Regions from separate parts of the Streptomyces sp. ITFR-16 genome, predicted to be linked through region 3. Evidence: riboswitches for the same ligand, from Rfam matches in the RefSeq annotation. Region 3 holds a riboswitch; each other region holds the start of a gene.
What was found. Region 3 has a riboswitch for cobalamin ahead of RLT58_RS28040 (cobalamin biosynthesis protein). Riboswitches for the same ligand answer to the same signal wherever they lie in the genome.
Positions count from the first base shown of each region.

Region 1 (9,608 bases), 1.4 Mb from region 3:
GATCCGGTTTGTGCAGCTGGTAGAGGCCGATCGCCTCGACACCCAGCCGCCGGGCCGAGGCCTCGGCCGCACGCCTGAGGTGACCGGGCGATCCGGTGACGGTCCAGCTGCCGTCCCCGGGGCGCCCCCGCCCGCCCTTGGTGGCGACCAGCACGCCGGAGGTGTCGCCGGGGTAGCACCGCAGCGCCCGGGCGATGAGGAGTTCGTTGTGACCGGTCTCCCCGGCGTGCCAGTGGTAGCTGTCGGCCGTGTCGATGAGCGTGATGCCCGCGTCCAGGGCGGCGTGGACGGTGGCGACGGCCCGCGCCTCGTCCGGGCGGCCCTCGATGGAGAGCGGCATGGCACCCAGCCCGATGGCGCTCACCGCGGTGCTGCCGATCGTGCGGTACTGCATGGCGGTGTGCTCCTCAGGCCGCAGGGACGGTGGAAACGGCAAGGGATTCGGCGACGGCGCCGGGCAGCCAGTCGGCGGTGCGCGCGAAGGTGAAGCCCAGTCGCTTCGCCCGGTCGTTGCTCATGGCGTAGTGCCGGTCGAAGGAGAACGGCCCGGCCGGCTCCTTCGCGGCGGCCGTCCGGTGCACGGGCGTCCGGCCGGTGGCCGCGCCGATCGCCGCCGCCAGGCCGTGGACGTCGAGCAGTCCGTCGGAGCAGGCGTTCAGCGGACCCGTGAAGCCGTCGGCCGTGGCCGCCCACAGGAGGAGGCCGGCCAGCTCCTCGTAGTGGATGAAGACCGTGGGCAGCTCCTCGGGGCGGACGACGAACTCCGCTCCCCGCGAGATCCGTTCGGTGTAGTGCGCGAGGCGGCCGGTGAACTCCTGGGCGCCGCCGCCGAGTACATGGGCGCTGCGCACGGACACGTACGGGAACCGCCCGTCCCGGGTGAAGACGGCCTCCGCCTGGCGCTTGCCCTCGGCGTAGTGGGCGTCGAGATAGTCCGCGTCGTGCCAGGGCAGGTCCGTGCGCACCGGCCAGACGGCCGGGTCCACGGTCTCCTCCGGCACCGGGGTGTCGCGGGCGACGGCCGGCAGCGCGGCGGACGCGGGGTCGTAGACCTCGATGGTGGACGTCATGACGTACCGCCGGGTGCGGTCGCGGAAGACGCGGACCGCGCTCGCGGCCTGGACCGGGGTGTAGCAGATCTGGTCGACGACCGCGTCGAAGGTACGGGCGCCGAGCGCGGCGGACAGGGCGGCCTCGTCGTCGCGGTCGACGACGAAGTGCTCCGCCCCGGGCGGAGGCGGCGCGGAGCCGCGGTTGACGACCGTGACCCGGTGCCCGGCGAGAAGCAGCCGCTGGACCAGGAGCTTTCCGAAGTAGCGGCTGCCGCCGATGACGCAGATTCTTTGCATGCCCTTCATCCTGGCGACGTACGGTCATCAGCAGAAGTGCCGACCTGCTGGGTACGTCATAAGGAGAACTGTTGATCGACATACAGCGGCTTCGCGTCCTGCGGGCGGTGGCGGAGCACGGCAGCTTCAACCGGGCGGCGGCCGTCCTGCGGCTCACGCCCTCGGCCGTCTCCCAGCATGTGGCCGCCCTGGAGCGCAGCCTCGGCTCCCAGGTCGTGGCGCGCAGCACGCGCGGGGTCACCCTCACCCCGGCCGGCCGGATCATGGTCGGCGCGGCCGAGTCGGTGGCAGCCGAGCTGGAACACGCCCAGCAGCAGGTGAGCGAGCTCGGCACGGGCCGCACCCAGCTCACCGTCGCCACGTTCACCAGCGGTGGCAGGCTGCTGCTCCCCGGCGCCTTCGCCGAGTTGACGGCGGCCCACCCCGAAACAGTGCTGCATGTCAGGGAGTTCGAGCCCGAGGACAGCCTTCCACTGGTCCGGCAGGGAGCCGTCGACCTCGCACTCGCCTATCACTTCGACGGCCCGCTGCCCGGCCGGCCGGGCAGCGGGCCCGGGCTGGAGTGGACCCCGCTCATGGACGACCCCCTGCACGTCGTCCTGGGCGCGCGGCACCCCCTGGCCGGGCGCGAGGTGCTCGACCTCGCCGAGCTGGCGGGCGAGCCCTGGGTGCTCGGCTGTCTGAAGACCGAGGCCTACCTCCGCCGTTACGCCGAGCAGGCCGGTTTCGTCCCGGAGGTGCGCGGCACGACGAGCGACTACTTCTTCGCCCGTTCACTGGTCGCCGCGGGCCTGGGTATCTCGCTGATCCCGTCCATCGCGCTGACACCGGAGATACCCGGCCTGCGGACCGTCCCGGTCGGTCCACCGGCCCCGGCCCGGCACATCGGCGTCGCGGCGCTCGGCCACCACCGGGCTCGTCGTCAGATCACCACGCTGATCGGAGCCCTGAAGCGGCGGGTGGCGGCGCTGGAGGACGAGTGACCGACGCACGCCACCGCCACCGGTCCAGGGGGGTCCTCCAGGGTGCCGGGATGTCCACAGTGAGAGCGATGACCCGGGCCGACGCGGAGGCTGTACGCGTTGTACGCCGGCCCCTCCCTCATTGGTACCGGAATCGGCCGCGCCCTGCTGGAAGCGGTCCACGCGCATGCGCGCGCCCGGCGTTTCGACCTGATGCTGCTGTGGGTCCTCGACGCCAACACCAGGGCCCGCCGCTTCTACGAGAAGGCCGGCTACGCCGCCGATGGAGCCGTGCGGACGGAGGAGTACGACGGGGTGTCGGTGCCCGAAGTCCGTTACCGGCGCGCGCTGTAGGCGCCGGTGGGCCGTGTGCCGGGTGCGACGTCTGGAGGCGGGTCAGTGGTGGGCGGTCATATGGGCCAGGGTCTGTGCGGCGCCGTCCGGGGCGAAGGTGCCGTCCAGGGCGCCGGCCGCGCCCTCGGCCGCCTCGGCGGAGCGGGGCAGCAGGATCTTCTCGTAGGCGGTGACGGCCTCGTCGACGTCCGCGTGGTCCAGGAGGGCCTGTGCGAGGTCGGCGCCGTCGCGCATGGCGAGATTGGCGCCCATGCCGGAGAGCGGCGACATCAGATGGGCGGCGTCGCCGAGCAGGGTGACCCCGGCGGTGCGCTCCCAGGTGTGGGGGACGGGCAGCGCGAACAGCGGTCGGTCGGTGTAGCCGGTGTCGGTGGTGGTGAGGTAGGCGCGCAGCGCCGCGTCCCAGCCGGTGAAGCGCTCCAGGAGTGCGTCGCGGACGGCGTCGGGGTCGGCCGGGTCGATGCCAGCCCGCCGGTGCCAGTCCTCGGGGGTGCGCAGGCCGAGGTAGACGCGGATGTGGCCGCCGCTGTTGCGCTGGGCGACGATGCCGAGGTTGTCGTCGAGCGCCATCATCGTGCCGTTGCCGGTGAGGGCGGCCAGTTCGGGGTGGCGGGTGTCGGCGTCGTCGAGTCCGGTCTCGACGAAGGTGACGCCGGTGTAGACGGGCATCGCGTCCGACACCAGCCGGCGGACGCGTGACCAGGCGCCGTCGGCGCCGATGACCAGGTCGGTGCCGGCGGTGCTGCCGTCGGCGAAGTACAGACGGTGGCGGCCGTCGCCGAGCGGTTCCGCGCGGTCCAGCTTGTGACCCCACCGGACCGTGCCGGGGGTGAGCGAGCCGAGGAGGAGACCGCGCAGCCGGCCGCGGTCGATCTCCGGGCGGCCCCGGCCGTCCTCCGGCGGGGCGGAGTCGAACATGATCCGCCCGTCGCGTCCGACCAGGCGCCACTGCTCGCCCTCGGGCCGGGCCAGCGCGGCGAAGGCGTCCCACAGCCCGGCGGCGCGCAGGGCGTGCTGACCGGTGTCGGGGTGCATGTCGAGGGTGCCGCCCTGGGCGCGGGCGGTCGGGGATGCGTCGAGTTCGTAGACGGTGACGTCGAGGCCGTGGCGCTGGAGGACACGGGCGCAGACGAGGCCGCCGGGTCCGGCGCCGATGACGGCGATACGGGCGGCGGATATGGGGTGGGGGATGCGGTTCACGGCGACCTCCGTGGTCGTACGTCGAGCTGAGAGTGGGCGGGGGAAGAGGAGAACGGCGACGCCGTCGAGGGCGCCGGGCCGGTGCGTACCGGCGGAATCCCCCGGCTTCGCGGCGGGTCCTCCCGTAGCCACAGAAGCACAACGACCAAAAAAGTGCAACGGTACAACTTTTGGGATCAGGCACCCTTGTGTACGATAAAAGAATGACGACACCGATCGGACGGCGGGAACGCAAGAAGGCCGCCACGCGCAAGGCGCTCGCGGACGCCGCTCTGCGGCTCTTCTGCGCACACGGATACGACGCCGTGACCCTGCACGACGTCGCCGAGGCGGCCGACGTCTCCACCACCACGCTGCTCAAGCACTTCCCCGGCAAGGAGGCGCTCGTCTTCGACGAGGAGGCCGACCAGGAGGCCGGGCTCGTCGCGGCCGTCCGCGACCGCGCCCCCGGCACGACGATCCCCCAGGCCCTGTGCGCCCAGGTCAAGCGCGCCCGTGTCCGCTCGGCCGGCTCCGACCCCGCCTACCGCGACTTCCTCGACCTGGTGACCGGCACCCCGGCGCTCAGCGACTACGCGCACCGCATGTGGATGCGCCACCAGGACGCCCTTGCCCGGGCGATCGCCGCGGACATCGGCGCCCCGGCCGACGATCCGCGCTGCGCCGCCCTGGCGCGGTTCGCCCTGGAGAGTTCCGCCCTGGCCCACGACGCCGCAGACGCCGGGCACGCCGTCGACGTCGCCTTCGATCTGCTCGAACACGGGTGGGACGGCGGCCGGGCGCAGGGTCACCCCGGCTGAGGGACCAGCCGGTCCAGACCCTTGCGGTCGTAGTAGCGCGTCATCGCGAAGCCGAACACGAGCGCCGCCACGAAGCCGATCGCCACCATGATCCAGCCCCGGGTGAGCCCCGCGTCCGCCTGGGCGTCGAAGTACAGGATCGCCCTGACACCGGCGGCGAGCTGGCGCATGGGTTCGAAGGCGGCCAGGAACCGGTAGAACGACGGCACGGCCTCCAGCGGCACCGTGGCACCGGACGACGGCAGCGCCAGCGCGATGAACACGAACATGGCCACGAGCTGCCCGACGCTGCCGAACGCGGCGTTGATCGCCTGGACACCCAGACCGACCGCGAGGCACGCGCAGTACGAGAACAGCCACAGCTGCACCACATGGGGTGCGTCCATCCCCAGGACGGTGATGGTCGCCACCATGAGCGCCGTGGTGGTCAGCACCGTCAGTCCCGCGGTCATGACCATCTTCAGCAGCAGTGTCTGCGTCCGGTCGATCGGCAGGGTCGGGCGCCGGGTGTGCCAGGGGCCGATCTCGGTGTCCGCGTAGCCGAGGGAGGTGTCGACACCGGTGTGCACGATGTTGGCGCTCAGGAACCCGGCGAGCACCAGCAGCAGCGTGTAGTAGAAAGCGCTCAGCCCCAGACCGGTGTGTTCCCCGATCGGATGCCCCACCCGCGTGCTCACCGCCACCGGGTCGGTGAGGAGAAGACGCGTCGTGGCGTTCGCCCCGGCGGCCGTGGCCGACTTCGTCAGCTGCTTCCCGATCGACAGCGACGACTGCTGGGCGGCCTTCTGGGCGATCTGGGCCGCAAGGGAGGAACCGAGGCTGCCCGCGCCCGGGTTGGTCAGCACCGTCATCGTCGGCCGGACCGTCGCCCGGGCCGTCGTCAGCCGCCCCACCGACGCGGTGAAGTCGCCGGGGATCTCCAGCGCGCCGAACACCTTGCCCGCCGCCAGCTTCTGCTGCGCCTCCGCCCGGCTCACCCGGTGCCACCGCACCTGCTTGCCGGGGGTGGAGGCGACGACCGCCGCGCTGACCTGGGTGCCCAGGTTCTCCCGCTGGCCCGGCAGCGGAGCGCCGGTGTCCGCGTTCACCAGAGCGATCGGCAACTGGTCCAGGCTGCGGGCCGGCGTGAGGATGCCGCCCATGTAGAGCAGCGACAGCACCAGGGTGACCAGGATGCTGAGCAGGCCCGGAGCGAGCCAGATCTTCCACCGGCGCAGCACTCGGCCGGCGGAGGCCGGCGGGCCGGGGACGCGGGCGGGGATCTCGGTAGCCATACCACTCCACGGGCTCGTGACGGCGATGCGGTCGCTGAAGGGCCCACGGAAGCGGACGGTTCCCTCGTTCCCTGGGCTGCCGCAGGCACCGCCTGCGGACGCATCACGACCATAGAGCGAGCACGACGGAACGGAAGGTTACGACACTTTGACGGCAGGTCATGTCGTGGTGCGCACGCACCGCCCCGCGCGGCGGCCGGCCTCGCTGCGGGCCGGCCGCCGCACGGGAACGCCGAGGTCAGGCGCCCCAGCGCAGGGCGATCGTGTCGCCCGCGTTGATGACCTTGTTCCGGGCGGCGCCGGCGAAGGCCGAGCCGTCCACGCCGACCTTCCAGGTGTTCGACCCGCTGTTGGCCTTGCCGTTGAGGGCCGTGATCGTGCCGGTGCCCGAGGAGGGCGTCACCCCGCTGACACAGCCCGACGGGGTCGCCGCCGTCGTCGCCGCGTCGAGGACCGCGCCGAGCGTGGTCGTCGTCCCGGTCGGGGTGAAGGAGACGGAGCACACCTTCAGGCCGCCCGTGCCGTCGTCCACGGTGAGGGCCAGCTTGGTGGCGGTGCCGGGCGTGAACGCGGACTGCGCCACCCACTGCGGCGCGCCGCTGGTGGCGGGCGCCGGGGGAGTGGCGGTGAAGCCCCCTCCCGCGACCGCACGCAGCCCGTCGATGGAGGCGTAGGCGGACGGCGAGGTGTCGCTCGGCAGGTACTTGAATCCGCCGCCGGGGTTGAACTGCTGGGCGATCAGGAAGTCGACGGGGGTCTTGCCCGCCGAGGTCAGGAAGTCGCCCGTCTGCGGGTTGATGCCACAGGCGTTCAGGCCGGACACGGCCCAGCCGTTGGAGTCGGTGTTGACGCCGAACATGGCGTTGAACGCGCCGCTCGTGGGCACCAGTTTGCTCTTGAGGAACGCCTTGGCCTGCGTGATGTCGGTGTCCGTGTTCGGCACGCCGGAGACGCAGAGCGCCGCCATCGCGGCACCGGTCATGTCGATGTCGCTCGTGCTGCCGAGCTGGCCCGCGTCGCCCTCGGCCTTGCTGTAGTTCCAGCCGCCGTCGTTGTGCTGGTTGGCGCGGATGCGGGTGATCAGCGCGGAGCGCAGCGCCTGGGGTATGCGCTGCGCTCCGGCCTGGGTCTTCGCGCCGCCCAGGGCGAGCGCGGCGAAGACGGTGCCGTTGAAGTTGGCCGAAGGGCCGAAGTAGCCCGGCTCCGCCGTCTGCCAGTAGCCGTAGATGTCGCCGATCAGGTTGCGGGAGGCGGAGACCCGGGCCGGGTCGATGCCGGCCGCGTACGCGTTGAGGGTGGCGCGTTCGTAGTCGGTCACCACCGGTGTCGCCGAGGGCCAGCCCGCCGTGGCGAGCAGACCGCGGTAGACGGATCTCGCGTTCTTCGTGGCGTCGCCGCCCGGTGTGACGTCGACGGCCGCCGTACCGGCGGAGGCGAGCGCGCTGAACGCCCACTCGTTGGAGAGTCCCGCTCCGGCGTACGAACCGTCCGCCGCCTGAAGGGACTTGAGGTATGCGACACCGTTCGTCTTCGAGGTGGCGATCTGGGCCGGCGTGGCGGTCGCCGCGGCCGGCAGGACGCTCAGACAGAGCGCCCCGAGGGAGACGGTCGCCGTGAGGGCGAGACGGGTCGGGATGAGGGTACGGGGCATGGCCTGCTCCTGTGATGAGGGGCGCCGGCCGGGCCCCGCGTCCCGCCTCGAAGGCAGGGCAGCAGTGGCAGGGGCCGCCGCCCGAACGCGTGGACCGGCTTCCTGTGGTGCACCGCCGCCATGGGCATTCGGGCTCGGAGCGGTCCCCGCCGCTCCACACCGTTGCGCGTCAGCCCCGGCCTCTCACCGGGTTCCCCCATGTGGCAGCCCAGGACGCTACCCCAGGCCGTGCGGTCCTGCCAGCAGCCCCCGCGCCGCCCTCCGCGCGCTGCCACACGTCGTCTTGACGCCGTGTGCGGCACCGTGCTCCAATCCGCCTGATAAGCACGAGGTTCCAGGGGAAGCCGGTCGAAATCCGGCGCTGACCCGCAACCGTAGGCCCGGCATCCGCCGGGCGAGCCGGATTACCTGGGCCCTGATCTGCAGCGAGAAACGCCGTCGCGGACTACGGCGTGGTCGACAGCTCCACCCCGTGGTGACCTCTGGGGTGCGGGCGCCTCTGCCACGTTCCTGTCCTCGCGGCGCCAGGACGAGGGGGCCGCGGTGGGGACCGCAACGGCACAGCGAAGAGACCGACAGGCGGGGGCCCGTGCGTTCCTGGCCCTGATATCCGCGGCGTTCCTGCTGCTTGCCATGTGCGTGACACTCGTCACCGTCACCCCCGCCTCGGCCGACCCCCTCGGGGACTGCACGGCCAGCAGGGGCGCGATCGTCGCCGTCGACTTCGGTCCCTTCGGCGGCAAGGTCGAGCGCGGCTGCGACACGACACCGACGACCGGGTACGAACTCCTCCACGAGGCCGGGTTCACCACCGAGGGCACCCAGCACGACGGCCCCGCCTTCATCTGCCGTATCGGCCTCGGCTCCGGCACGCAGTACCCGACGACGGCCCAGGAATCCTGCGTCCTCACCCCGCCCGCCACCGCCTACTGGTCCTACTGGATCGCCTCGCCGGGCCAGAACAAGTGGACCTACAGCCAGTACGGGGCCATGGACCGCAAGCCCAAGGACGGCGATGTCGACGCCTGGGTGTTCGGCGGCACCGACATCGGCGGAACCACCGGCAAACCGGCCTTCACCCCGGACGAGGTGCGGGCCCAGGGCGGCACGGGGACCCCCGACCCCGGGAACACCCCCACCGTCGCGCCGGGGGCGATCGACCTCGCCGCCGCCTCGGCCTGGGTCGACAGCGCGCTCAAGGACGGCGAACGCGTTGTCGACGACGGCGCCGACACCCCCAACTACCTGCTGACCACCGAGGCGGCCTACGCACTCGCCGCCACCGGCGGCCACGGCGGTACCCTCGACAAGGTCACCGCCTTCCTCGCCGCCCACGCCGACGACTACGCCTACCCCTCGGGCGCGGGCCAGGCACCGGACGCGACCGCCGCCGCCCGCCTCGCCCTGGTGGCCGAGGCCACGGAGGGCGACCCGCGCCACTTCGGCGGCCACGACCTGATCGCCGGCCTCGTGGACAACGTCTGCACCACCGGCCCGACGACCTCCGGCTGCACCGCCCCGGGCGACTTCCGCAACGCCTCCTACGGCGACGGCCAGGCGCTCGCCGTCCTGGCCCTGCTCCGCGCCGACGCCGTCCCCCCGGCCGCGGCCGTCGAGCGGCTGACCCAGCTCCAGTGCGACGACGGCGGGGTCACCGGCATCCTGATCGGCCCCGACGAGTACTGCGACGGCGACCCCGCCACCACCGGTCTCGTGGCGCTCGCCCTGAAGGAGGCCGGCGGCCGGGACGCGGCCGTCGCCAAGGCCCGTACGTACCTGAAGAAGGCACAGAGCGAGAACGGTTCCTTCGCCGGCTACACCGGTTCCGCCACCGGCAGCGTCCACGCCACCGCGTACGCCGCCCAGGCGCTGCGCGCACTCGGCGACACCGCGCAGGCCGACGCGGCCGTCTCCTGGCTCTCGCGCGAGCAACTGGACGGCGGCGGCTTCGGCTTCGAGCAGGACGCCACCGACCCGGCGCTGTACGCGACCTCGCCCGCCGTCCTCGCCGGCGCCGG
Region 1 is NZ_CP134609.1:7,685,532-7,695,139, forward strand. It holds gene RLT58_RS34005 (aldo/keto reductase) at 1-394, opposite strand, end outside; gene RLT58_RS34010 (NAD-dependent epimerase/dehydratase family protein) at 408-1,349, opposite strand; gene RLT58_RS34015 (LysR family transcriptional regulator) at 1,421-2,332, shown strand; gene RLT58_RS34020 (GNAT family N-acetyltransferase) at 2,423-2,665, shown strand; gene RLT58_RS34025 (FAD-dependent oxidoreductase) at 2,708-3,865, opposite strand; gene RLT58_RS34030 (TetR/AcrR family transcriptional regulator) at 4,069-4,665, shown strand; gene RLT58_RS34035 (YhgE/Pip domain-containing protein) at 4,653-5,939, opposite strand; gene RLT58_RS34040 (prenyltransferase/squalene oxidase repeat-containing protein) at 6,178-7,590, opposite strand; cobalamin riboswitch at 7,713-7,790, opposite strand; cobalamin riboswitch at 7,889-8,017, shown strand; gene RLT58_RS34045 (prenyltransferase/squalene oxidase repeat-containing protein) at 8,224-9,608, shown strand, end outside.
Region 1: another riboswitch for cobalamin. It lies ahead of RLT58_RS34045 (prenyltransferase/squalene oxidase repeat-containing protein); the one in region 3 lies ahead of RLT58_RS28040 (cobalamin biosynthesis protein).

Region 2 (9,608 bases), 3.7 Mb from region 3:
CACCCCAGTCGTCACCGAACGCGGTCCGGAACTGGGAGAGCCAGAGCGGCAGGGTCTGCGACTCGATGTCCTTGTTGAGGATGAGCACGAGCGGGAATTCGTTCCAGGCGGTGATGAAGCCGAAGAGCGAGGTCGCCATCAGACCCGGGCCGAGCAGCGGCAGGATCACCTTCATGAAGGCCTGCGGGCGGGTGCAGCCGTCGACCATGGCCGACTCCTCCAGCTCCTTGGGCACCGCGGCGACGTAGCCGCGCAGCGTCAGGAGGGTGAAGGGCAGGACCATCATCATGTAGAAGACCGTCAGCGGGACCAGGCTGTTCAGCATGTCCGCGTCGCGGACCAGCATGTAGATCGCGATGACCATGACCTCCCACGGGGCCATCTGCGCGATCATGAAGGTCAGCAGGATGCCGCGGCGGCCCTTGAAGCGCATGCGGGCCATCGCGAAGGACGCGAGCAGCGCGATCACCAGCGAGGCGCCCACGGACAGGATCGTCACCGTGAACGAGTTGCGCACGAGCGTCCAGAAGTGGTCCGCCGCGATGGCCTTCTTGAAGTGTTCGAGCGTGACGTCCGTCGGGAACCACACCGGGGTCTCGGTGATGATGTCGCCGGCCGGCTTGAAGGCCGTGCTGAACATCCAGTAGACGGGGAAGGCGAAGCCTATGAAGAGGACGACCGCCGTCGCGTTGGGCCAGAACCGGCCGAACAGTGAACGCCTCACAGCTCGTCCTCCTCTTGCTTGAGTACGGTACGCAGGTAGTAGCCGGTCAGCGCCAGCAGGACGAGAATCGTCAGGAACGAGATGGCGGCGCCCATGCCGAAGTGCTGGTTGCCGACGCCTTCGACGAACGCGTAGACGGGCAGCGTCTCGGTGAGCCGGTCGGGGCCGCCCTCGTTGATCGCGAAGAGCTGGGCGAACGACTTGAAGACCCAGATGACTTCGAGGAACGTCGTGGCCACCAGGAACGGCTTGAGGAACGGGAACGTCACCGAGGTGAAGTTCTGCCAGGTTCCGGCGCCGTCGAGCGAGGCTGCCTCGTACAGCTCCTTGGGGATCGTCGTCGACGCGGCGTACAGGTTGATCGCCACGAAGGGGATGGACTGCCAGACGATCACCAGGGTGACCAGCGAGAAGGTGGAGAACTGGGTGCTGAGCCAGTTGTAGTCGGCCATCGAGTGCCAGCCGAGGCTGTCGAGCACGTAGTTGACGACGCCGAACCGCTGGGCGAACAGCCACTGGTAGACCGTGGTGGCCGCGATCATCGGCATGGCCCACGCGAGCACGAGGCCCAGCATGAGCAGCAGCCGCATCCTCTTGCCCAGCCGCGCGAGCAGCAGGCCGATCAGCAGGCCGAGCACCATGATCAGGACAACGTTGGCAGCGGTGAAGACGATCGACCGCCCGACGACCCGCCAGAAGTCCGATCCGCCGAGGATCTCCTGGTAGTTGTCGAAGCCGTTCCACTCGGTCAGGTGGAGGATCAGCTGACGCGGGTTGAGGTTCTGGAACGACAGCATGCCGTTCTTGACCAGCGGATACCCGAGGAGCACCGCCGTGGCGAGCAGCGCGGGCAGGAGGAGCAGATACGGGGCCGAGGCGCCGCCCCGCTTCGTTCGCGGTGCGACGGGGCCGGCGGGAGGCGCGTCATCCTTGCGGACACCGGCTGCCGGGACCGAGTCCACTTGTTCGGTCTGCACTGACATGCTCGCCATCTCTTCTTGGGCCGTACGGTCGAGTCACGCGGGGGCGCCGGGGGACGGTGGATGCCCGCCCCCCGGCGCCGGCGGGTCAGTTCTTCTGCGAGAGGCGCTTGTTGATCTCGCCCTCGACCGACTTGGCGGCGTCGGCCGGGGACTTTCCGTTCAGAACCGCGGTCATGTAGCTCTTGATCGGGTTCGGCGCGTTCTCGACGGCGGCCCACTCGGGGATGAGCGGGGTGGTGCCACCACCGGCGGCGGCCGGGGCCGCGGCCTCGGCGGCGCCGTTGCCGGTCAGGTTGGAGTTGAGCGACTCCTTGTTCGGGATGACGCCGTTCTCCTTGGCCAGCTGGCCCTCGAACTCGTCCGACAGGGCGAGCTTCAGGAACTCCTTGGCGAGCTCCTGCTTCTTGCTGCCCGCGGCGACCGCGAAGTTGGAGCCACCGAGGAAGACACCCTCGGGCTTCTCGGCGGTCTCACCCGGAATGGTGAAGTAGCCGATGTCGCCCTCGATCTTCTTGTTGGCGGCGATGGCCGTGCCGGCCTCCCAGCCCATGCCGATGAAGGCACCGACGTTGCCCTTGGCGAAGACGTCGGCCTGCTGCGGGGTGGCCTCGTCCTTGTCCTTGGGGGCCTTGGAGTAGGACTGGTACTTCTTGTACAGCTCCATGGCCGCGGTGACCTTGGGGTCGGCGAGGTTGGAGACGTACTTGTCGCCTTCCTTCTTCACCAGGTCCGCGCCCTGTCCGATGGTCAGACCGTCGAAGAAGTACCAGTTCTGGCCGGGCAGGTAGATCGGCTCGGCCTTGCCCTTCGCCTTGATGGCGTCGAGGTCCTTGAAGAACTCGTCGCGCGTCTTCGGGGTGTCCTTGATGCCGGCGTCGGCCCAGACCTTCTTGTTGTAGATGACGACGCGGTTGGCGAAGTACCACGGGGCGGCGTACTGCTTGCCGTCGAAGACCGAGGACTTGTTCAGGGCGTCGACCCAGTCGCCGCCGATCTCCGTCTTCAGGTCGCTCAGGTCGGCGAGGCCACCGGTGGCCGCGTACGCGGGGGTCTGGGTGTTGCCGACCTCGATGACGTCCGGCGGGGTCGACTCCGAGAGGGCGGTCGTGATCTTCTGCTGAATGCCGTCCCACTTCTGGGTCTCGAACTTCAGCTTGGCGCCGGTCTTCTTCTCGAAGGCGGCGGTGAGACCCTTGGTCCAGCCGGGAGGCGTGGAGCCGTCCATGGCCCAGACGGTCAGCGTCTGGCCCTTGTAGCTGTCCGGGCCGGCCTTCTTGCTGCTGCTGTCGGTCTTGTCGTCCGAGCCACAGGCAGTGGCACCGGCCATGAGAGCTACGACACCAATGGCCGCGATGAGTCCGCGCTTCACGACACCCTCCTCAGGGATGCAAGAAAAATCCCCCCACCACCCGAGAACGCCGTCCGTCGCACAACCTCATACGACGGGTACTGCCCGTGGGGCTGGGACCTGGTCTTTAATGGTTTAGACCAGTACCGGGAGCTTGGCCTAGACCTTTAGGGGTGTCAAGGGTGTATAAGAAGTGCACTCGCGTCCGTTATAGGACCGACACCTGAGGGAGGGCGACGAGCCGTGACCGGACCGTGCCACCATGTGAGCCGCGACAGACGGAGGAGCCGGTGACGGCAGCAACGCAGCAGTCGGGAAGGCGGGCCATGGGTGCCGACGGGGGCAGTTCGGAGACCGAGACGGGGGCGGGTACACGCACCGCGCGCGTCCCGAAGTACTACCGGCTGAAGCGACATCTCCTCGACATGACGGACACCATGCCGCCGGGCACCCCGGTGCCCCCCGAACGGACCCTGGCCGCCGAGTTCGACACCTCGCGCACCACCGTGCGCCAGGCGCTCCAGGAGCTGGTGGTCGAGGGCCGGCTGGAGCGCATCCAGGGCAAGGGCACCTTCGTCGCCAAGCCGAAGGTCTCGCAGGCCCTGCAACTCACCTCGTACACCGAGGACATGCGCGCCCAGGGCCTGGAACCGACCTCCCAGCTCCTGGACATCGGCTACGTCACCGCCGACGACACGCTCGCCGGACTGCTCGACATCAGCGCGGGGGGACGCGTGCTGCGGATCGAGCGGCTCCGGCTGGCGAGCGGCGAGCCGATGGCCATCGAGACCACGCACCTGTCGGCCAAGCGCTTCCCCGCGCTGCGGCGTTCGCTGGTGAAGTACACCTCGCTCTACACGGCCCTCGCCGAGGTGTACGACGTACGGCTGGCCGAGGCCGAGGAGACCATCGAGACCTCCCTGGCCACCCCGCGCGAGGCCGGACTGCTCGGCACGGACGTGGGCCTGCCGATGCTGATGCTGTCGCGGCACTCGCTGGACGAGCAGGGCGAGCCGGTCGAGTGGGTGCGCTCGGTCTACCGGGGCGACCGCTACAAGTTCGTGGCCCGTCTGAAGCGCCCGCTGGACTGACCGCCCCGTCACCGCACGTGAACAGCCCCCGAGGCCCCGCCCGGGGGCTTTTCGCTGCCCCGGGGAGCCCCCGGAACGACCATTGGTCTGGACCAACTTCCCGACGTGTGACCTTATTTCGGCTATCTGTCCGACGTCTCACGACCGTTGCCGGACCGCAATGCGGACAGGGGGTGACGCTGGCCGGGACCCTCGCCTAGATTTCGTGCGCATTACACCAGGTGATCAGCGAGGGGACGGAGTCGCCGCCATGCCAGCAGACCCAGAAGGAAAGCCACCCACCGTCACACCGGTGCGGGTGGTCATCGCCCTCTGCCTCATCGCGCCGTTCGTGGCGATGCTCTGGGTGAGTTCGTACGCGAAGATCGACCCGACGTTCATCGGCATCCCGTTCTTCTACTGGTACCAGATGCTCTGGGTGCTCATCTCGACCGCGCTCACGATGATCGCGTACAAGCTGTGGCAGCGTGACCAGCGCGCCCGCAAGGGGGGTGCGTCGGCATGAAGGACGGCGTGAACGGCGTCGCGCTCGGCGTCTTCATCTTCTTCTTCCTGGCCGTCACGGTCATCGGCTTCATGGCCGCGCGCTGGCGCAAGGCCGAGAACGAGGCCAGCCTCGACGAATGGGGCCTCGGCGGCCGGTCGTTCGGCACCTGGGTCACCTGGTTCCTGCTCGGCGGCGACCTCTACACCGCGTACACCTTCGTCGCCGTACCCGCGGCGATCTACGCGGCGGGCGCGGCCGGCTTCTTCGCGGTGCCCTACACCATCCTGGTGTACCCGCTGATCTTCACCTTCCTGCCGCGCCTGTGGTCGGTGTCGCACAAGCACGGCTACGTCACCACCTCGGACTTCGTCCGCGGCCGCTTCGGCTCCAAGGGGCTCTCACTGGCCGTCGCGGTCACCGGCATCCTCGCCACCATGCCGTACATCGCGCTCCAGCTCGTCGGCATCCAGGCCGTGCTGGACGTGATGGGCGTCGGCGGCGGCGAGAACACCAACTGGTTCGTCAAGGACCTGCCGCTGCTGATCGCGTTCGCGGTGCTCGCCGCGTACACGTACTCCTCCGGGCTGCGCGCTCCCGCGCTGATCGCGTTCGTCAAGGACGGACTGATCTACCTGGTCATCGCCGTGGCGATCATCTACATCCCGATCAAGCTCGGCGGCTTCGACGACATCTTCGCCGCCGCGCAGGACAAATTCGCGGGCCCGCCGGGCGGCAAGCCGACCGGCGCCCTCGCACCCGCCGAGGCGGGCCAGTGGGGTTACGCCACCCTGGCGCTGGGCTCCGCGCTGGCGCTCTTCATGTATCCGCACTCCATCACGGCGACGCTCTCCAGCCGCAGCCGTGAGGTGATCCGGCGCAACACCACCATCCTGCCGCTGTACTCGCTGATGCTGGGCCTGCTCGCGCTGCTCGGCTTCATGGCGATCGCCGCCGGCGTCAAGGTGGACAACGGCCAGCTGGCCATCCCGCAGCTGTTCGAGAACATGTTCCCCGACTGGTTCGCGGGGGTGGCCTTCGCCGCCATCGGCATCGGCGCGCTGGTGCCGGCCGCGATCATGTCGATTGCCGCGGCGAACCTGTTCACCCGCAACATCTACAAGGACTTCCTGAAGCCCGACGCGACGCCCGCCCAGGAGACCAAGGTCTCCAAGCTGGTCTCGCTGCTGGTGAAGGTCGGCGCGCTCGCCTTCGTCCTCACCATGGACAAGACGGTCGCGATCAACTTCCAGCTGCTCGGCGGGATCTGGATCCTCCAGACGATGCCTGCCCTGGTCGGCGGCCTGTTCACCCGCTGGTTCCACCGCTGGGCGCTGCTCGCCGGCTGGGCGGTCGGCATGATCTACGGGACGGCCGCCGCCTACGGGGTCGCGAGCCCCACCCAGAAGCACTTCGGCGGGTCCTCCAAGGAGATCCCGGGCCTCGGCGAGATCGGCTACATCGGCCTGACGGCCTTCGTGCTGAACATCGTGGTCACCGTGGTCCTGACCTTCGTCCTGAACGCCGTGAAGGCGCCCGCCGGGGTCGACGAGACCGCTCCGGGCGACTACACCGCGGACGCGGGCGACCCGGGCGTGCAGACGGAGCTCCCGCCGGCCACGGCGGGTGCGCCGGGCGGCCACTGACGGCACCGCGACGGGCCGTCGCGCCCCCTCCGCACGCGCGGAGGGGGCGCGGCGGCCCGTCCGCGCGTCCAAGCGCTCGGAGTGCCGGCGCAAATCGCTTGCGGGCCCGGCCCGGGCGTGCGGCAGACTTCCGCCCATGGACATAACGATCCGGCCGGTCGAGCCCGCCGAGCACACGGTCCTCGGCGAGATCACCGCCGAGGCCTATCTCGGGGACGGCCTCCTCGACTTCGGCGCCGACGACCCGTATCTGGTGAAGCTGCGCGATGTCCCCCGCCGGGCCGCCGAGGCCGAGGTGCTGGTGGCGGCCGACACGCGGGGCCGCGTCCTGGGCGGGGTGACCTACGCCCCGCCGGGCAACCCCTGGTGCGACATCGCCGCGCCCGACGAAGCCGAATTCCGGATGCTGGCGGTCTCCCGCGAGGCCCGGGGAGCGGGAGCGGGTGAGGCGCTGGTACGGGCCTGTATCGAGCGCGCACGAGCCACCCCGGGCGTCACCGGGATCGTCCTGTCGACGCAGCCGGCGATGCACGGTGCCCATAGAATCTACGGGCGCCTCGGCTTCGTCCGGACCCCCGAGAGGGACTGGAATCCGATCGAGGACCTGAAGCTGCTGACGTACCGCCTGGAGCTCCGGCCCCTGGTGTGAGCGCGCACTGAGATCTCGTACGACACAACATGTGGGGGCTGCCGCATCCGGCGGCCCCCACATGTATGCTCGTGCTCGCTGTCGCCGCAGGGAAATCCGGTGCGAATCCGGAACTGTCCCGCAACGGTGTATTCGGTGTGCTTTTGTGCACCCGTCAGTCCGAGGACCTGCCGACAGCGCATCCGGCTCGACCGAACCGGATGCCCAGACGTCCGGGCCTCGCGGATGGGCCGGTGGACGCCGCACGGAGTGCTGCCCTGCCCGGGTCCCGCTCCGCCCGGCTGCCCCCGCTCCCCGCCGGCCCCGAGCCGAGCGAGGGAGAGCACCACGTGACCATCGCGCCAGCCGATCCGGTTTCAGCGGCCGAGTCCGAAGCAGCCGAGGCCGAAGCGGTCCGGTCCGCCGGACCCGCGAAGGACGGACCGGGCACCGCACTGCTGCGGACCCTGACCGACCTCACCGCCGATCTGCCCGACACCGACCCCGGACGCGTCGCCGCCGCAGCCCTGCGCGGCCGCAACGCCCGGTCGGACGAGGCCGAGCTGTGTTCGCTGGCCACCGAGGCCGCCGCGGGCCTGATCTCCGAGGACCCCGCGTACTCCCGGCTCGCCGCCCGTCTCCTCACCCGCACCATCGCGGACGAGGCGGCCGGGCAGGGCGCGACGTCGTTCTCCGCCTCGGTCGCCGTCGGACACCGTGAGGGCCTGATCGCGGACCGCACCGCCGCGTTCGTGACGCTCCACGCGCAGGCCCTGGACGCGCTGATCGGGCAGTCGCTCGCGGACGGCGCCGACGACCGCTTCGGCTACTTCGGCCTGCGCACCCTGCACAGCCGCTATCTGCTGCGCCACCCGCACACCCGCCAGGTCATCGAGACCCCGCAGCACTTCATGCTGCGGGTCGCCGCCGGGCTCGCGGAGGACGAATCCGAGCGCGCGCTCGGCGAGGTCGCCGCGCTGTACGGGCTGATGAGCCGGCTGGACTACCTGCCCTCCTCCCCCACGCTCTTCAACTCCGGCACCCGCCACCCGCAGATGTCCTCCTGCTATCTGCTGGACTCGCCGCTGGACGAGCTGGACTCGATCTACGACCGCTACCACCAGGTCGCGCGGCTCTCCAAGCACGCCGGCGGCATCGGCCTCTCGTACTCCCGCATCCGTGCCCGCGGTTCGCTGATCCGCGGCACCAACGGCCACTCCAACGGCATCGTGCCGTTCCTGAAGACGCTCGACGCCTCGGTCGCCGCCGTCAACCAGGGCGGCCGGCGCAAGGGCGCCGCCGCCGTCTACCTGGAGACGTGGCACGCGGACATCGAGGAGTTCCTCGAACTGCGCGACAACACGGGTGAGGACCAGCGGCGCACGCACAACCTCAACCTGGCGCACTGGATCCCGGACGAGTTCATGCGCCGGGTCGACGCGGACGGGACCTGGTCGCTGTTCTCCCCGGCCGACGTGCCCGAGCTGGTCGACCTGTGGGGCGACGCGTTCGACGCCGCCTACCGGGCCGCCGAGGCCAAGGGCCTCGCCCGCAAGACCATGCCGGCGCGTGAGCTCTACGGCCGGATGATGCGGACCCTCGCGCAGACCGGCCAGGGCTGGATGACGTTCAAGGACGCCTCCAACCGGACCGCGAACCAGACCGCCGAGCCGGGCCGCGTCGTGCACTCGTCCAACCTGTGCACGGAGATCCTGGAGGTCACCGACGACGGCGAGACGGCCGTCTGCAACCTCGGTTCGGTCAACCTCGGCGCGTTCGTCGCCGACGGCACGATCGACTGGGAGCGCCTGGACGCCACCGTCCGTACGGCCGTGACCTTCCTCGACCGCGTGGTGGACATCAACTTCTACCCGACCGAGCAGGCCGGCCGGTCCAACGCCCGCTGGCGGCCGGTGGGTCTGGGCGCGATGGGCCTCCAGGACGTCTTCTTCCAGCTGCGGCTGCCGTTCGACTCCCCCGAGGCCCGCGCGCTCTCCACGAAGATCTCCGAGCGCATCATGCTGGCCGCCTACGAGGCGTCCTGCGATCTCGCCGAGCGGTCGGGTCCCCTCCCCGCCTGGTCCGAGACGCGTGCCGCCCGGGGTGTGCTGCACCCCGACCACTACGCCACCGAGCTGAGCTGGCCGGAGCGCTGGGACGCCCTGCGCGCCCGGGTCGCGAAGACCGGGATGCGCAACTCGCTGCTGCTGGCCATCGCGCCGACGGCGACGATCGCCTCCATCGCGGGTGTGTACGAGTGCATCGAGCCGCAGGTCTCCAACCTCTTCAAGCGCGAGACGCTCAGCGGTGAGTTCCTCCAGGTCAACGGCTATCTGGTCGACGAGCTGAAGCGGCTCGGCGTATGGGACGCGCGGACCCGCGAGGCGCTGCGCGAGGCGAGCGGCTCGGTGCAGGGATTCGCCTGGATCCCCGAGGACGTGCGGGCGCTGTACCGCACGGCGTGGGAGATCCCGCAGCGCGGCCTGATCGACATGGCGGCGGCCCGTACGCCGTTCCTCGACCAGAGCCAGTCGCTCAACCTGTTCCTGGAGACGCCGACGATCGGCAAGCTCTCCTCGATGTACGCGTACGCCTGGAAGCAGGGGCTGAAGACGACGTACTACCTGCGCTCCCGCCCCGCGACCCGGATCGCGCGTGCCGCGTCCGGCCAGACGGCGGCCGCCGCCCCCATTCCCGTACAGCA
Region 2 is NZ_CP134609.1:2,640,380-2,649,987, forward strand. It holds gene RLT58_RS11570 (carbohydrate ABC transporter permease) at 1-724, opposite strand, end outside; gene RLT58_RS11575 (carbohydrate ABC transporter permease) at 721-1,707, opposite strand; gene RLT58_RS11580 (extracellular solute-binding protein) at 1,793-3,076, opposite strand; gene RLT58_RS11585 (GntR family transcriptional regulator) at 3,382-4,146, shown strand; gene RLT58_RS11590 (DUF3311 domain-containing protein) at 4,397-4,651, shown strand; gene mctP (monocarboxylate uptake permease MctP) at 4,648-6,276, shown strand; gene RLT58_RS11600 (GNAT family N-acetyltransferase) at 6,413-6,925, shown strand; cobalamin riboswitch at 6,978-7,115, shown strand; gene RLT58_RS11605 (ribonucleoside-diphosphate reductase subunit alpha) at 7,255-9,608, shown strand, end outside.
Region 2: another riboswitch for cobalamin. It lies ahead of RLT58_RS11605 (ribonucleoside-diphosphate reductase subunit alpha); the one in region 3 lies ahead of RLT58_RS28040 (cobalamin biosynthesis protein).

Region 3 (9,608 bases):
CGAGGGCCTCGGCTTCACCGAGGAAGCGGTGTACGAGGGCGAGAACGGCGCGGTGATGCACGCGGAGCTGTCCTGCGGGAACGGCAGGGTGATGCTCGGCTCCAAGGGCCGCGAGGGCGCCTTCGCCAAGGCGATGGCCGGGGCGGGCCCGTCCGGCGTCTATGTGGTCGTCGACGAGGTGGACGCGCACTACGCGCGGGCCCTGGCCTACGGGGTGGAGATCCTGATGGAGCCCACCGACCAGGACTACGGCTCGCGGGACTACATGGCGCGGGACGCCGAGGGCAACGTCTGGAGCTTCGGGACGTACGCCCCCGGTTCGGGCTGAGGACGGCCCGGCCCGCCGCGGGTCTCCCCCGGACGGCCGGACCGCGCGGCTCAGGCGCCGCCGGTGTGCACCTGGAACGCCGCCTTGCGGACGGCCTTGGCGAGAGCGGGGTCGGGGTGCGCGGCGGCGAGCGCCACCAGGACCTGGACGGTGCGCGGATGACCGACGGCCCGTACCTCGTCGAGCAGGGCGGGGACGGTGCCCTGCACGGCCGAGTCGAGATGGCGGACCAGCAGCCCGGTCTCGCCGTGGTCGGCCACGGCGGCCGCCGTGTCGACCCAGAGCCAGGTGGCCTCCTCGCGGCTGAGGACCTCCTGCGCGTCCTCGGGGTCGGCGCCGTCGTACTCGGCGAGCCAGAGCAGCGCGTAGGGGCGCAGTGACGGGTCGGTGAGGACCGCGCGCACCTCGGGCTCGGCGGGCGCGCCGACGACCCGGAGCGCCTCGAAGGCGAGCCCCCGCAGCAGGGCGTCCTCACCCCGGGCGACGCCGAGGAGTTCGGCGACGGCGCTGCCGACGGGGCGGGCGGCCAGCCAGGCGCGGTATTCGGCGCGGGCCGGACCGGGGGTGAGGCGGGCGCAGCCCAGCAGCATGTCGGCGGCGGACTGCTCGATGTTGCCGGCCGGGCTCTGGGCGGCGACGCAGATCTGTTCCAGCTTGACCCAGACCGCCCAGTTGCCAAGCGGGGTGAGGGTGGCCTGTCCGGCTCCCAGGGTGAGCGCCCCGACGGCGGCCAGCCCTTCCAGGGCCCAGTCCAGCAGGAGGGCGACCAGCTCCTGCGGGTGGGCGGTGGGGGCCGGTTCGGCGGGGGCGGGCACCGGCTGCGGGCCGTAGGGCACCTCGCAGCGCTCCTCGTGGAGTTCGGCGACGCGCTGGCCGAGGAGGTCGAGGAGGGCGGGCACGGTGACGGGGCCCGCCGAGAGCTGGAGCAGGGAGAGCACCTGGGGCACGGCCTCGACGGCCTCGGCGACGGCGGTGGACTCGATGCCCCGGGGCGCGGGGTGGACGAGCGACCAGGCGTCGAAGAGCGCCACCCAGCCGCGCAGGACGGCGGAGTCGTCGCGGTCCCAGGCGCGCAGCCGCCAGCCGGGCCGCGCGGTGTCGCCGTGGAGTTCCACGAGTCCGGCGAGGCGGGCCCGGTCCCAGCCGGAGCTGACCTGGGCCGGGGACAACTCCAGCGCCGCGGCGGCCCTCTCCAGGGCCTGGGCGGCCAGCGGCGGGGTGCCGGGGCTCGCGCCGTCGGCCGCCCAGCGGGCGATCCGGACGGCGTCGGCGAGTACGGTCCTGGCCTGACGGGCCAGTTCCGCGCGGGGCGGGGTGCCCTCGGGCGGGCGGGGCGCGGGCCTCGTGCGCCGGGTGGTCACCGCCTTGCGAGCGGTGGCGAGGGGTCGCGGGCGGACAAGTCGCAGCCTGGAGTCGCGCGGGGTACGGGACGTCACGGGAGCAGTCTTGCCTCTGACGGCCCGAAAGCCCAAACGGAACGCGGATCACCGGGGCCCGGGGCTGACCGCACCGGCCGGGACCAATCGGCCGAAGCGGCGCATCGGCTCACATCAGGGGCGTCAGGAAGCGGCGCAGTGTCTCTTCGTAGTGGACCGGGTCGGCATTCCACATCGCCGCATGCGGAGCGTGGGGTACGGCGTGCAGGGAGACCAGGTCGGGTCGGCGGGCTGCCAGCCGGCGGGAGGCGAGCCAGGGGGCCAGGGTGTCGTCGGGGCCGTGGAAGATCAGGGTCGGCACATGGAGGGTCGCGGGCAGCGAGGTGTCCAGGAGCCGGGCGCCGCGCAGCCCGGTCTGCCCCTGGACGGCGCGCACGGCGAGCGGCAGCAGGGCCGAGGGAACGCCCCGGGCGGCGGCCAGGGCCCGCAGGGTGGTGGCCCAGTCCAGGACCGGGGAGTCGAGGACGAGGCCGGAGATCCGGTCCCGCAGCGCGGAGTTGGCGCAGGCGTGCAGGGCCATGGAGGCGCCGGTGGACCAGCCGTGCAGGACGACCTTCTCGGCGCCGTAGCGCACGGCGAAGCGGATGGCGGCGTCCAGGTCGCGCCATTCGGACTCGCCGAGGTGGCTGAGCCCGTCCGGATTGCGCGGGGCCCCGGCGTCGCCCCGGTAGGCGAGGTCGAGCACGGGCAGCTGCTGTCCGTGCAGGAAGCCCGTCACGTTGAGGGGGTGCTCGCGGGTGGTGCCGAGGCCGTGCACCGTGATCACCCAGGTGTCGCGGGGGCCGGGCACGAACCAGGCGGGCAGTCCGCCGAGTTCGCCGGGGATCTCCACCTCGCGGAAGTCGAGGCCGAGGGCTGTGCCGGGGTCGCCGCTGTACAGGGCGGGGGTGAGCCGGACCTTGGCGCCGGGCACCAGGGTGCCCCGGCCGACGCGTTCCAGCCGGCGCACGACGGTGTCGGGGGCCTGGTGGGCCTGGTCGATCACGGGGCCGGCGACGGCGTGGACGCCCTCGCCGGTCAGCCCGTAGGTGCCGGGGCGCAGGGACGTGAAGGACCGGGTCAGGGTGACCTGTCCGGCCGCCGTCGCGTGCACGGTGAGTTCGCGGTCTGCGGGCAGCGGTCGGCCGGACGGCGTCTTGAGGGCGACGTCGCCGGCGTACCGGCCGGCCGCGACCGCTGCCGCACCGGCGCCGAGGAGGGAGGTGACGGCCGCTGCCGTCGCTGTTGCCGGGCGCACCGCTTCAGTCTCCTGGGCCGGACCGCACCCTGCCAGTGGGCGGGGGCCGTCCGGTGGCCGGGGGCCTCAGCCCGGCTGTCCGTACCCCTTCAGTGCCTCCTGGACCTCGGCCAGCTGGTCCGGTGTCAGCAGGGCGGGAGTGCGGCCGGGCACGGAGCCGGCGGCGAGCCAGACGCGGCAGAGCCATTCGAGCTGGGCGGTGCGGTCGTAGGCCTCGTCGGGGGTGGCGCCGAAGGTGACCGTGCCGTGGTTGGCGAGCAGGCAGCCGGTGCGGTCGCGCAGGGCGGTGAGCATGTTCGCGGCCAGTTCACCGGTGCCGTAGCGGGCGTAGGCGGCGACGCGGACGGGGCCGCCGAGCAGCGCGGCGGCGTAGTGCACCGAGGGGACCTCGGTGACCAGGGTGGAGACGGCCGTGGCGTGCACCGCGTGGGTGTGCACGACGGCGGCGGCGCCGGTGTTCCGGTAGACCGCGAGATGGAGCGGGAGTTCGCTGGTGGGGGCCAGCTCGCCGATGACCCGGTTGCCGTCCAGGTCGACGCCGACGGCGTCCTCGGGGCGGAGCCGGTCGTAGGGCACTCCGCTCGGGGTGACCAGCACCGTTTCGCCGACCCGGACCGAGACGTTGCCCGAGGTCCCGACGACGAGCCCCTCGGACGCCGTCCTGCGGGCCGTGGTGACGACCGCGTCCCAGGCCAGTTCGATCGAATCCCGCCATCCGTCGCTCATACGAAGATCCTTTCACCGGATGAGCGGCCCGTCACCGCCCCTCCCCCACGGGCCGCGCCGGCCCCGGATTCGGGGCCCACACTGCCCTGTGCCCTCCACCCGTGATCACACGGTGACGGAACAGGGCGGCGGCACTCCGGTTGGGGTCACCACAACGCCCTGCTCAGTTCATCTTCCGTTCACTCAGGTTGCCTACGGTCCACGTGCCACTGACGTCGAACGATTGCCTGGGTAAATGGAACACATCACGCTGCTGCTCGCGATTGTGATCGTGACAGCTCTAGTGTTCGATTTCACGAACGGTTTCCACGACACCGCCAACGCGATGGCCACCACCATCTCGACCGGCGCACTCAAACCCAAGACAGCGGTCGCCATGTCCGCCGTTCTCAACCTCGTCGGCGCGTTCCTGTCGGTGGAGGTCGCCAAGACGATCTCCGGCGGGATCATCAACGAGGACGGCCTCAGAACCGAGGTCATCTTCGCCGCGCTCGTCGGCGCGATCCTGTGGAACCTCCTGACCTGGCTGGTCGGCCTCCCGTCCAGTTCCTCCCACGCACTGTTCGGCGGCCTGATCGGCGCCGCGGTGATGTCCGCCGGCTGGTCGTCGGTCGACGGCGGCACCGTCGTCACCAAGGTGCTGCTCCCCGCCGTCGCCGCCCCGGTCGTCGCCGGTCTCGCCGCGCTGCTGGCCACCCGGCTCACGTACCGGATCGGCGGGAAAGTCACGGGCGGCGCCCAGGAGAAGGCGACCGCCAAGGGCTACCGTGCCGGGCAGATCGCCTCGGCCGGCCTGGTCTCCCTCGCCCACGGCACCAACGACGCGCAGAAGACCATGGGCATCATCACGCTCGCCCTGGTCACCGGCGGTGTCCTCGCCCCCGGCTCCAACCCGCCGGTCTGGGTCATCGTCTGCGCCGGCCTCGCCATCGCACTCGGCACCTACCTCGGCGGCTGGCGCATCATCCGCACCATGGGCAGCGGCCTGACCGAGCTGAAGCCGCCGCAGGGCTTCGCCGCCCAGACCAGCGCGGCGACCGTCATCCTGGCCTCCTCGCACCTCGGCTTCTCCCTCTCCACCACCCAGTCCTGCTCCGGCGCCGTGATGGGCGCGGGCCTCGGACGCAAGGGGGGCGTGGTCCGCTGGTCCACCGCCACCCGGATGTTCGTCGCCTGGGGCCTGACCCTGCCGGCCGCCGGACTGGTCGGCGCGGGAGCCGAGTTCCTCACCAAGCAGGGCACCTGGGGCGTCGTGGTCGTCGCGGCGCTGCTGATCGCGGGCTCCGGCGCGATCTGGGTGCTCTCCCGCCGCAAGCCGGTCGGCCACGGGGACGTCGCACCGGACGCGGAACCCGCGGGCGTCGTCACCACCGCCATCGCGGCCGTCAGCCCGCCGCCCACCGCGGCGGCCCAGGCGCAGGCCCACGACCTCACGGCCACCATCCCGGCCCCCGCCGCCCCTGTGACCGACCCGGCCCGACCGGCCACGGTGTAAGGACGAAGGACACATGCACATCGACTGGGCAGCCCTCGGCACCGTCTTCGGCGTCTCTCTCGTCGCCACCGTCGGCCTGGTGGGCCTCTTCACCCTCGGCATCGTCGGACTCTCCAAGCAGCCCGGACCCGCCACGGAGGGCGGACAGCCGGGCGGGTCGCTCCTGATGGCCCGCGCGGGCGCGTACGTCTGCTTCGGGCTGTGCGCCGCGGCGGTCGCGTACGGCATCTATCTGATCGTCGCCTGAGGCCCGCCGGCCTCTCCCCGCTCCTCCCCGTCGGGCCGGACACACCGCGTGTGTGTCCGGCCCGATGTGTGTCTACGCACACTGCGCCGTCGCAGGTCAACGGCAGGTTGACGGGTGTTCGCGGAGCGTGGTGGACTGCCGGAGCCATTACGGCGACAGCAGAGGAAGCCGGTGCGAATCCGGCGCGGTCCCGCCACTGTCACCGGGGAGCAGTCCCCCACCACCGGAAGTCACGGTTCGCGCGAGCGGACTGGAAGACCGGGGGAACTGCGGATCCGGAAGCCAGGAGACTCTCGTCGCCGGTCACGTCGAACCAGGGCGCGGACCCTGAGTGAGGACATATCGCCATGCCCGGCCGCCGTGCGTCCGTCCCTGTGCCCTTCCCGCCAGCAGTTGCCCGTACGAAGGTCCTCCGAGGCGCGACGGCCGGCTGAACCGTGCGTGCCGATCGCATTTTCGCGTACGGCGCCACGGCCGGTCTGATCGGCGATCTGCTGCTCGGTGACCCCCGCAGGGGGCACCCGGTCGCCGCCTTCGGGCGGGCCGCGGCGGGCGTCGAACGCCGGCTGTGGCGCGACCACCGCGGGTGGGGCGCGCTGCACACCCTGCTCTGCGCCGGAGGCGCCGCCGGGGGCGCCGCGCTGGCCGCCCGCGCCCTGCGGCGCCACCCCGCCGCCTCCGTCGCGCTGACCGCCGCCGCCACCTGGTCCGTCGTCGGCGGTACGTCCCTGGGGCGCGAGGCCCGCGCCATCGGCGGCGCGCTCGCCGCCGGGGACGTCGAACTCGCCCGGGAGCGGCTGCCGCACCTGTGCGGCCGCGACCCGCAGTCCCTGGACGGGCCACAGATCGCCCGCGCCGTCGTGGAGTCCGTCGCCGAGAACACCTCGGACGCCGTGGTCGGCGCCCTGGTCTGGGGCGCGCTCGGCGGCGTCCCCGGGCTCGTCGGCTTCCGCGCCGTCAACACGCTCGACGCGATGGTCGGCCACCGGTCGCCCCGCCATCTGCGCTACGGCTGGGCCTCGGCCCGCCTCGACGACCTCGCGGGCTGGCCGGGCGCCCGGCTGACGGCCCTGCTCGCCGTGGCCGCCGGGGGACGGCCACGGGAGGCGGTCCGGGCCTGGCGGGCCGACGCGGCCAAGCACCCCAGCCCCAACGCGGGCCCGGTGGAAGCCTCGTTCGCCGGCGCGCTCGGCGTACGCCTGGGCGGGACTCTCGCCTACGGCGGCCGGGTCGAGCACCGCCCCGTCCTCAACGGCGGGACGGGCCGGGCGGTGGAGACCGCCGACATCGAACGGGCCGTACGCCTCTCGCGCCGGGTCGGCGCGCTCGCCCTCGGCGTCAGCGTGGCGGCCCGCCTCGGTGCGGGACTCGCCGCCCGCCGCCTCACCCGTACCCCAGATGCACAGGTCCCAGGACGGAGAGCGGTATGAGCGGTGGGCTGCTGGTGGCCGGCACCACATCGGACGCGGGCAAGAGCGTCGTCACGGCGGGCATCTGCCGCTGGCTGGTGCGCCGGGGCGTGAAGGTCGCGCCCTTCAAGGCGCAGAACATGTCGCTGAACTCCTTCGTCACCCGCGAGGGCGCCGAGATCGGCCGCGCCCAGGCCATGCAGGCCCAGGCCGCCCGGGTGGAGCCGACCGCCCTGATGAACCCGGTGCTCCTCAAGCCCGGCGGCGACCGCTCCAGCCAGGTCGTCCTGATGGGGCGCGCGGTCGGCGAGATGAGCGCCCGCGGCTACCACGGCGGGCGGCAGGAACAGCTTCTTTCCACCGTCGTGGACTGCCTGGAGCAGCTTCGGGGCACGTATGACGCGGTGATCTGCGAGGGGGCGGGCAGTCCGGCCGAGATCAATCTCCGGCGCACGGACATCGTGAACATGGGCATCGCACGGGCGGCACGCTTCCCGGTGGTGGTCGTCGGCGACATCGACCGGGGCGGGGTCTTCGCCTCGTTCTTCGGCACGACGGCGCTGCTGTCGGCCGAGGACCAGTCGCTGGTGGCCGGCTATCTGGTCAACAAGTTCCGGGGCGACGTCTCGCTGCTGGAGCCCGGCCTCGACATGCTGCTCGGCCTCACCGGACGGCCGACGTACGGCGTACTGCCGTTCGCCCACGGCCTCGGGATCGACGAGGAGGACGGGCTGCGGGTCTCGCTGCGCGGCGCCGTACGGGAGTCGGTCGTCGCCCCGCCGCACGGCGAGGACGTCCTGCGCGTCGCCGTGTGCGCCGTGCCGCTGATGTCCAACTTCACCGACGTGGACGCGCTCGCCGCCGAACCCGGCGTCGTCGTGCGGTTCGTGGACCGCGCCGAGGAGCTGACCGACGCCGACCTCGTCGTCGTGCCCGGCACCCGGGGCACCGTGAAGGCGCTGGCCTGGCTGCGCGAGCGCGGACTCGCCGACGCCCTGCTGCGGCGCGCCGCCGAGGGCCGCCCGGTCCTCGGGATCTGCGGCGGCTACCAGATCCTCGGCGAACACATCGAGGACGAGGTGGAGTCGCGCGCCGGGCGGGTCGACGGGCTCGGACTGCTGCCCGTGCGCGTCCGGTTCGACCGCGAGAAGACCCTCGCCCGGCCGGTCGGCGAGGCGCTCGGCGCCCCGGTCGAGGGGTACGAGATCCACCACGGCGTCGCCGACGTGCGCGGCGGCGAACCCTTCCTCACCGACGGACAGGGCGGCCGCCTCGACGGCTGCCGGTCCGGTTCCGTGTGGGGCACCCACTGGCACGGCTCGCTGGAGAGCGACGCGTTCCGCCGCCGCTTCCTGGCCGAGATCGCGCGGGCCGCCGGCCGGCGCTTCGTCCCCGCCCCCGACACCTGCTTCGCCCAGCTGCGCGAGGAACAGCTCGACCGGCTCGGCGACCTCATCGAAGAACACGCGGACACCGATGCGCTGTGGCGACTCATCGAGTCGGGCGCACCGGCAGGACTTCCCTTCATCGCCCCCGGAGCACCTGGAGCACCCGCATGAACGCCCCGTCGAACGCCCCGCTGAGCACCGTGCTGCTGTTGTCGACGGCCGACACGGACCTGCTGGCCGCCCGCGCCTCGGGCGCGCCCTTCCGGATCGGCAACCCGACCCGTATCGACGTGACCGGGGAACTGCCCGAGCTGATCGAGGGCTCCTCCGTCGCCGTCGTCCGTCTGCTGGGCGGCAAGCGCGCCTGGGAGGACGGGCTGGCCGCGCTCAAGGCGGCCGGCATCCCGACCGTGCTGCTCGGCGGCGAGGCCGTGCCGGACGCGGAGCTGATGGCCGAGTCGTCCGTACCCGCCGGTGTCGTCGCCGAGGCCCTGCGCTATCTGGTGGAGGGCGGCCCCGGCAACCTGGTCGAGCTGTCCCGCTTCCTGTCCGACACCGTCCTGCTGACCGGGCACGGCTTCGCCGAGCCGCAGAAGATGCCCGAGTGGGGCCCGCACGGCGACCGGCCGTTCGTCGAGGGCCGCCCCACCGTGGGCGTGCTCTTCTACCGGGCGCACCACCTCTCGGGCAACACCTCGTTCGTCGACGTGCTGTGCGACGCCGTCGAGGCGCGCGGCGCCAACGCCCTGCCCGTGTACTGCGGTTCGCTGCGCGGGGCGGACGCCGGTCTGTACGAGCTCATCGGCCGGGCCGACGCCCTGGTCGCCACGGTGCTCGCGGCCGGCGGCACCCGGGCGTCGGACGCCTCCGCCGGGGGCGACGACGAGGCCTGGGACATCGGCGCGCTCGCCGATCTGAACGTGCCGGTGCTCCAGGGGCTCTGCCTCACCTCCTCGCGCGCCGCCTGGGAGGCGTCGGACGCCGCGCTGACCCCGATGGACGCGGCGATGCAGGTGGCCATCCCGGAGTTCGACGGCCGGCTCGTCACCGTCCCGTTCTCCTTCAAGGAGCAGGGCCCCGACGAGGTGCCGGTGTACCGCGCCGACCCCGAGCGGGCCGCCCGCGTCGCCGGGATCGCCGTGCGCCACGCCGTCCTGAAGCACAAGACCAACGCCGAGAAGAAGCTCGCCCTGGTCTTCACCGCCTATCCCACCAAGCACTCCCGCGTCGGCAACGCGGTCGGCCTGGACACGCCCGCATCCGCCGTCCGCGTCCTGGACGCCCTGCGCGACGCCGGTTACGGGGTCGAGGGGCACCCGGACAACGGTGACGAGCTCATCCA
Region 3 is NZ_CP134609.1:6,327,604-6,337,211, reverse strand. It holds gene RLT58_RS28070 (VOC family protein) at 1-328, shown strand, start outside; gene RLT58_RS28065 (hypothetical protein) at 379-1,689, opposite strand; gene RLT58_RS28060 (alpha/beta hydrolase) at 1,874-3,001, opposite strand; gene RLT58_RS28055 (class II aldolase/adducin family protein) at 3,068-3,727, opposite strand; gene RLT58_RS28050 (inorganic phosphate transporter) at 3,963-5,222, shown strand; gene RLT58_RS28045 (hypothetical protein) at 5,236-5,469, shown strand; cobalamin riboswitch at 5,630-5,762, shown strand; gene RLT58_RS28040 (cobalamin biosynthesis protein) at 5,907-6,899, shown strand; gene RLT58_RS28035 (cobyric acid synthase) at 6,896-8,437, shown strand; gene cobN (cobaltochelatase subunit CobN) at 8,458-9,608, shown strand, end outside.